DNA from 3 places in the Peterkaempfera bronchialis genome. Region 2 is predicted to be linked to each of the others. Evidence: riboswitches for the same ligand, from Rfam matches in the RefSeq annotation. Region 2 holds a riboswitch; each other region holds the start of a gene.

Region 1 (2,254 bases), 1.6 Mb from region 2:
AGGACCGGGTGGCCCGGCAGCAGGCCGAGGTGAGCAAGCTCCAGCTGAACCTGGGAGCGCTGGCGTCCGCGCAGTACCGGTCGGGCGGCATCGACCCCACCGTCCAGCTGATGCTCTCCTCCAACCCGGACGAGTTCCTGGCCAAGGCGTCCTCCACGGACCAGGTGAGCGCCCAGCAGGCCGACGCGCTGCGGCGGCTCCAGGAGCAGCAGCGCCTCCTGGACCAGCAGAAGGCGGAGGCGTCGTCCACGCTGGCCGAGCTGGACCGCACCACCCGCGAGCTCAAGCAGAACAAGTCGCAGATGCAGACCCGGCTGCACGATGCCCAGGCGCTGCTCAACACCCTCACCGTGCAGGAGCGCGCGGCGCTGGACGCGGCGGACGCGCGGGCCTCGCGCGGCGGTGCGGAGCGGGTGGACCTCGGCAATCTGCCGCCGGCCCACGGCTATGCGGCCGTCGCCGTGCAGGCGGCGCTCAGCAGGCAGGGCATGGCCTATGTCAGCGGCGCGACCGGTCCGTCCACCTTCGACTGCTCCGGTCTGATGCTCTGGGCCTACAGCCAGGCCGGTGTGACGCTGCCGCGTATCGCCTCAGCGCAGGGCACGGTGGGTACCAATGTGCCCTCGCTCTCCCAGGCGCAGCCGGGCGACCTGATCATCTATTACGGCGGCAGCCACGTCGGCATGTACATCGGCAACGGGATGGTGGTGCACGCGCCGCGTCCCGGAAAGTCGGTCGAGGTCGTCTCGGCGACCTCCATGCCGATCTCGGTGATCCGGCGCGTCTGACCGCACATCACGGTCCATTCGTCATGGACCTTCAGTAATCCCCTCGGGCCCGGCATTTCGGACATGCCGGGCCCGAGGGCTGTCTCCGGCCCACGTGAGGTCCGCCACGCCCGGACCGGCCTCCTGGGGCGTCCGGACCGCCCTTCGGTCACCCCAGGGTCATGTCGTGGCTACCCCTGGTGGCAATTTCCAAGAAATCTCGCTGCCGTTCAGACTTTTTACCTACAAGGATTTGAACGGATCACAGTTCAGTTACTAGTGTCTGGCGGGAGCCACCGCGAAGTGATCTCCCGACCCGGGTGACGGCGGCGGCTCCCGCCGAGTTCGAGAAGCGGCAGGGCAGGTCTCTGTCCTCCAGGGGATGCCGTCGGATCGGAGCCGGGGAACCACTTCCTCGGGGTGAATCGGCGTCAGGGCCGACTGTGAAGTCGGCTGAGGCGTCGTAGGGCATGCTTCCAGCCCGAACCCGTCAGCTCACCCGGTAGGCGGCCGTAGGAAGAATGGAGCCCGCCTTCGTGGCGTCCCACCGCCGTCCCAAGCAGCCGAGCCGCGCGCGGATCTCTGTCCTCACCGCCGCAGCCGCAACCGCCGTTGCCATATCCGCCCAGGCGGGTACCGCCAGCGCGGCCCCCAAGCCGACCAAGGAGTCCGTGAAGGCCCAGGTCGACAAGCTCAATGAGCAGGCCGAGGTCGCGACGGAGCAGTACAACGGGGCCAAGGAGAAGCAGCAGCAGCTCCAGAAGCAGGTCAACAACATCCAGGACCAGGTCGCCCGCCAGCAGTCCGAGGTCTCCGCGATGCAGGGCACCCTGGGCCAGCTCGCCTCCTCCCAGTACCGCTCGGGCGGCATCGACCCCACCGTCCAGCTGATGCTCTCCTCGGACCCGGCGCAGTTCCTGGACAAGGCGTCCTCGCTGGACCAGGTGAGCAGCCAGCAGGCGGACACCCTGAAGCAGCTCCAGCAGAAGCAGCGCAAGCTCGACCAGGACAAGGCCGAGGCGCAGCAGAAGCTGGCCGAGCTGGACCGCACCGCCAAGGAGCTGAAGAGCGCCAAGAGCGAGGTCCAGCAGAAGCTCTCCAAGGCTCAGTCGCTGCTCAACACCCTCACCGCCCAGGAGCGCGCCGCCCTCCGGGCTGCCGAGGCCGCCTCCGCCGAGCGCGCCTCCCGTGCCGCCCCCCGCGCCGGCCTGGACACCTCCACCGGCAGCGGCTCCGCCAGCACGGTGGGCGCCTCCAGCTACGCCGCCGCAGCGATTGCCGCCGCCGAGACCCGGCTGGGCTCGCCGTATGTCTACGGCGCCACCGGTCCGTCCACCTTCGACTGCTCCGGTCTGATGCTGTGGGCGTACCAGCAGGCCGGGATCACGCTGCCGCGCACCTCCCAGGCGCAGGCCGGTGCGGGCACCTCCATGGGTACCAGCCTCGCCAACGCCAAGCCCGGCGACCTGATCATCTACTACAGCGGC
Region 2 (2,254 bases):
AACGTCGGCTGGCGGCTCGCCTTCGGCCTGGGCGTGGTGCTGGGGCTGGTGATCCTGCTGGTCCGCCGCCATGTACCGGAGAGCCCGCGGTGGCTCTTCATCCACGGGCGCAACCGCGAGGCGGAGGAGGTCGTGGCGGAGGCCGAGCGGATCGTCCAGGACGAGAAGCAGGTGGTGCTGGACGAACCCGACCAGTCGATCACCATCCGGCAGCGGCGCTCCATCGGCTTTGTCACCATCGCCCGCACCATGGTGCGGCTCTACCCGGGCCGCACGGTGCTGGGCCTCTCGCTCTTCATCGGCCAGGCGTTCCTCTACAACGCGGTGACCTTCGGGTACGCGACCATCCTCACCACCTTCTTCGCCGTGCCCAACGGCTTCACCGGCTACTACTTCGCGGTGATCTGCGTCGGCAACTTCATGGGCCCGCTCCTCCTCGGCCCGCTCTTCGACTCGGTCGGCCGCAAGCCGATGATCTCCGGCACCTACCTCCTCTCCGGGGTGCTGCTGCTGGGGACGGCGGCGCTCTTCCGCAGCGGCGCGCTGTCGGCGGTCACGCTGACGCTCTGCTGGACCGTGGTGCTCTTCTTCGCCTCGGCGGGCGCCAGCTCGGCGTACCTCACGGTGAGCGAGGTCTTCCCGATGGAGACCCGGGCGCTGGCGATTGCCTTCTTCTACGCGGTGGGTACGGCCGTCGGCGGCATCTCCGGCCCGCTGATCTTCGCCGACCTGGTCTCCACCGGGAAGACCGCCGACACGGCGCTGGCGTTCTCGCTCGGCGCGGCGCTGATGATCGCGGCGGGGGTGGTGGAGCTCTTCCTCGGGGTGAAGGCGGAGCGGCGCGGTCTGGAGTCGATCGCCATGCCGCTGACCGCAGAGGAGCCGGAGGTGTCGGGTACGGCACCGGCCTGACGACACGCCCGGCGGCACACCTGACGCTCGGTGACCGACTCCTGACGGGGCGGAAGGGGAGGGAAGCCGCAGGTCCTTTCATCTACGACAAATCACCCCTCGTGCCGCTGTCGTCTCCTTTCGCATCTTCCAAGTGGCTTGGAATCGCGGCGTCCTGGGATTAACGTTTGATAACGCAGCGCGGTTGCAAACGCCGTACCAGGACGGCACCGTGCGCCATCGCCTAATCCTCAGGGCGTCGTCCTCGCGGCGCCCGGGAGCCGGGGAACCACCGTTCCTTGGGGTGAATCGGCCGAACGGACCTGCCCGCGCCCTGACGGAGCGTGACCATGCGCGCTTCCGCCCGGGCACGACTCCAGGCCCCGAAGGCCGTAGGAGACCTTCCTGCTCCGAACCCGTCAGCTAACCCGGTAGGCGAGAGGGAAGGAAAGGAGTACGCCTACCGTGGCGTCGTCGTACCGTACCGAGGGCATGCCCTCGACCCTGTCCGCGCCCGCCGAGCAGCCCTGGGGCGCCGTCCACGAGCCCGTCCCCGCCTTCGGCGGCGACCCGGACCGTGGCCGCCACCGGCTGCCCAAGCAGCGCAGCGGGAACATGGGCTCCTCGGCGGTGATAGGCGTCGCCGCGATGGCCGCCACCCTGGGCACCACGGGCTTCACCAGCTACGCCGCCACCACCTCGGCCGAGCACGCCGACGAGGCCCATGAGACCGCCTTCGCCGAGGCCACCGACCCGGGCCTGGCCCTCGCCGCCCGCATCCAGGCGCAGGCCGACAGCCAGCGCACCGCCGCCGACGAGTCGGCCCGCCTCCAGGCCGCCCGGGAGGCCGAGGCCAAGCGCGCCGTCCAGGAGCAGGCCGCCGCCGAGGCCGCCGCCAAGGACCTGGTCGCCAAGCGGGCCCAGGAGGCCCGGGAGAAGAAGGAGGCCGAGGAGCGCGCCGCCCGCGAGGCGGAGCGCAAGCTGCTCGGCACCTTTGCGATCCCGGTCTCCGGCTACACCCTCACGGCCGGGTTCGGGCAGGCCGGCTCCTACTGGTCGCACCTGCACACCGGCCTGGACTTCGCCGTCCCCACCGGAACCCCCGTCAAGGCGCTGGGCATGGGTGAGATCACCTCGGCCGGCTGGTCGGGGGCGTACGGCTACCGCATCATCGAGACCCTGCCGGACGGCACCGAGATCTGGTACTGCCACCTGTCGTCGATCGTCCAGGGCTCCGGCGGCGTGAAGCCCGGCGACGTCATCGCCCGCTCCGGCGCCACCGGCAATGTCACCGGCCCGCACCTGCACCTGGAGGTCCGGCCCGGCGGCGGTGCGCCGATCGACCCCCGGCCGTGGCTCCAGT
Region 3 (2,254 bases), 2.7 Mb from region 2:
GCCGCCGCCGGGGCGGCCCTGGGTGCGCTGCGGCTGCTGCGCGAGGAGCCGCACCGCGCCGCCCGCGCCCGGCAGACCGCCCGGCAGCTCGCCGCCCGCCTCACCGCCGCCGGACTGCCGGCCAACACCCCCGACGCGGCCGTGGTCTCGGTACGCGCGCCCGCTCCGGAGGCGGCGGTCACCTGGGCCGCCGACTGCCGGGCGGCCGGAGTCGCCGTCGGCTGCTTCCGGCCGCCGTCCGTCCCCGACGGTCACTCCCGGCTGCGCCTGACCGCCCGTGGCGACCTGACCGACGCTCAGCTCGACCTGGCCGTAAACGTGATTTCCCGCACAGCGCCATGGAATGCCGATCCCCGGTAAACCCATGAACGCGCCATTCGGCGGGCTCCATTCGGCCGAATGGAGCCCACGTGGATATCAGCATTCCGGTTCAGCCGATCCGGCCGTACCAGACGCTCTTCGTCCAGATCCGCTCCAGCCGCACCCGTGCGCCGCGGTGCGGTGCGTGCCAGATCCGGCCCGACCCGGCATAGATACCGACGTGGTAAACGCTGGAACCCCGATGGAAGAAGACCAGATCCCCTGGCCGACGGCTGTTCTGCCCGATGTGGCGCGTCTTGTTGTACTGCGCCTGGGCGGTGCGTGGCAGGTTCTTGCCCGCCTTCCGGTACGACCACATCACCAGACCGGAGCAGTCGAACCGGCTCGGTCCGGCGGCCCCGAACACATACGGCGCCCCCCTCTTGGCCGCCGCGATCCGCAGCGCCTTGGCGGACAGCGTCGCGGCGTCGGCCTGGGTGCCGAGCCCGGGTGCCAGGCCCACGCCGGCCACCGCTGCCGCCGTCAGCACGGCGGTGGCTCCGACGCGGTTGATCAGTCGGCCCCGCTGCGGTCCGACGCGACGCCCCTGGTGGGAGGGGCTATCGCTGCCCTCCTCGGCGCCGTCCTGCCCTGCGGGGGCGGGAACGGCCTGGGCGCCGTGGTGCGCGGGGGCATGGGTGCGAGGTGTCGCAGACATGCGAGTCCTTCCGGAACCGCCTGCGAAAGATGACCTGTCGGATTCGGGCACCGAAAGCTGCCCGGCCACCGAAGTGGCTTCACCCCAAGGGGTGGTGATGGGCCCTTGCCGCGGCACTGCCGCGACGGAGGCTCTCCCACCCCGCCGTGCTCGGGTCTCCCGCTCTCGCCGAAATCGAGTTCGCGCCTGGCGTCCGGACCGGTGGCGAGATTAGGCGTCCGGCCGGACCGCCCCGCCATGGTGACGGGGACTTGTCGCGTTCGGCGGCCAGTATTGGCAGATTTCTGAGCCATCTTCATCTTGAGGCCGGGGATTGTGACTCTTGTCACCCGGCCGATCGGTAGCTTGAAGGCCAGTTCGCGCCATCGCGTCGGAGCCCTTCCCGGAAGGGTCCGAAGAAATCGAAAACCCGCGTTTCACCTGCGCTTATGCGCCCCCTTGCGAGGGCTCCGAGCGGGGGTTTCCGACCCCGTCTGACGGCCCTTCCGGAACGCTCCGTTCCTGCATTCGGGGTAGTCAACTCCATCAGGTGGGCGACACGCCGGATCCGGGTCCGTCCGGGTGGTCCGTTCACCCGTCCGGGGCGCTGCGGAGGTTGACCCCGTCACGCATCGCGCGCCGACGCGTTGTCAGGGGAGGCATCCGCGCTGGGGGAGTGAGGCCGGGTCAGCTGTTCGACGCCGACCGATGCGCTCGCCCGATGCGCCACCCGCAGCCCCCGCAGTCCCCGCTGTCCCCACGACGCCCGTAGCGGCCCGTCCCAGGGTCTCCGCGCGTGGGTTCGCGCTCCTTCTGCTTCTGTGCGCTGTGGGCGCCTCCATGCGCGCTCGCCGCAAGCGGAGTCCGGGTTGCCACTCGCGACTGGGTCGCGGTAGCGCGTTTACCCCCGCGCATCACGCGATATATCGTGTTCTGGACGCGAGCCCGCCCGCAGCCGCAGGAGTGACCGGTGACCGCTTCCGTACCCGCCCAGAGCCTGGCCCCCGCCGCCCCCGTGGAGATGCGCGCCGCCGACGAGGACCGCGACCGCACCGCCGCCGTGCTCGCCGAAGCCCTCGCCCACGGCCGGCTGGCCCCCGAGGAGCACGCGGAGCGGCTGGAGGCGGCCTACGCCGCCCGTACGCTCGCCGAGCTCGCCCCGCTGACCCGCGATCTGCCCGCCGTGGACCAGCCCGGCGCGGGCGGGCCCTCGGACGGCACCGCCGCGCGGCCGTGGACGGCCGCCGAGCCCGTGGT

Evidence for each region. Region 2 has a riboswitch for cyclic di-AMP ahead of C7M71_RS13850 (M23 family metallopeptidase). Riboswitches for the same ligand answer to the same signal wherever they lie in the genome.
Region 1: linked by a shared signal. The riboswitch ahead of C7M71_RS06480 (C40 family peptidase) and the one ahead of C7M71_RS13850 (M23 family metallopeptidase) in region 2 are both predicted to bind cyclic di-AMP.
Region 3: linked by a shared signal. The riboswitch ahead of C7M71_RS01865 (C40 family peptidase) and the one ahead of C7M71_RS13850 (M23 family metallopeptidase) in region 2 are both predicted to bind cyclic di-AMP.

What each region holds. Positions count from the first base shown of each region.
Region 1 is NZ_CP031264.1:1,484,095-1,486,348, reverse strand. It holds gene C7M71_RS06485 (C40 family peptidase) at 1-788, shown strand, start outside; cyclic di-AMP (ydaO/yuaA leader) riboswitch at 1,141-1,291, shown strand; gene C7M71_RS06480 (C40 family peptidase) at 1,304-2,254, shown strand, end outside.
Region 2 is NZ_CP031264.1:3,129,118-3,131,371, reverse strand. It holds gene C7M71_RS13855 (MFS transporter) at 1-912, shown strand, start outside; cyclic di-AMP (ydaO/yuaA leader) riboswitch at 1,123-1,344, shown strand; gene C7M71_RS13850 (M23 family metallopeptidase) at 1,357-2,254, shown strand, end outside.
Region 3 is NZ_CP031264.1:421,697-423,950, reverse strand. It holds partial or broken gene C7M71_RS01870 (8-amino-7-oxononanoate synthase) at 1-360, shown strand, start outside; gene C7M71_RS01865 (C40 family peptidase) at 431-1,018, opposite strand; cyclic di-AMP (ydaO/yuaA leader) riboswitch at 1,021-1,213, opposite strand; gene C7M71_RS01860 (DUF1707 SHOCT-like domain-containing protein) at 1,968-2,254, shown strand, end outside.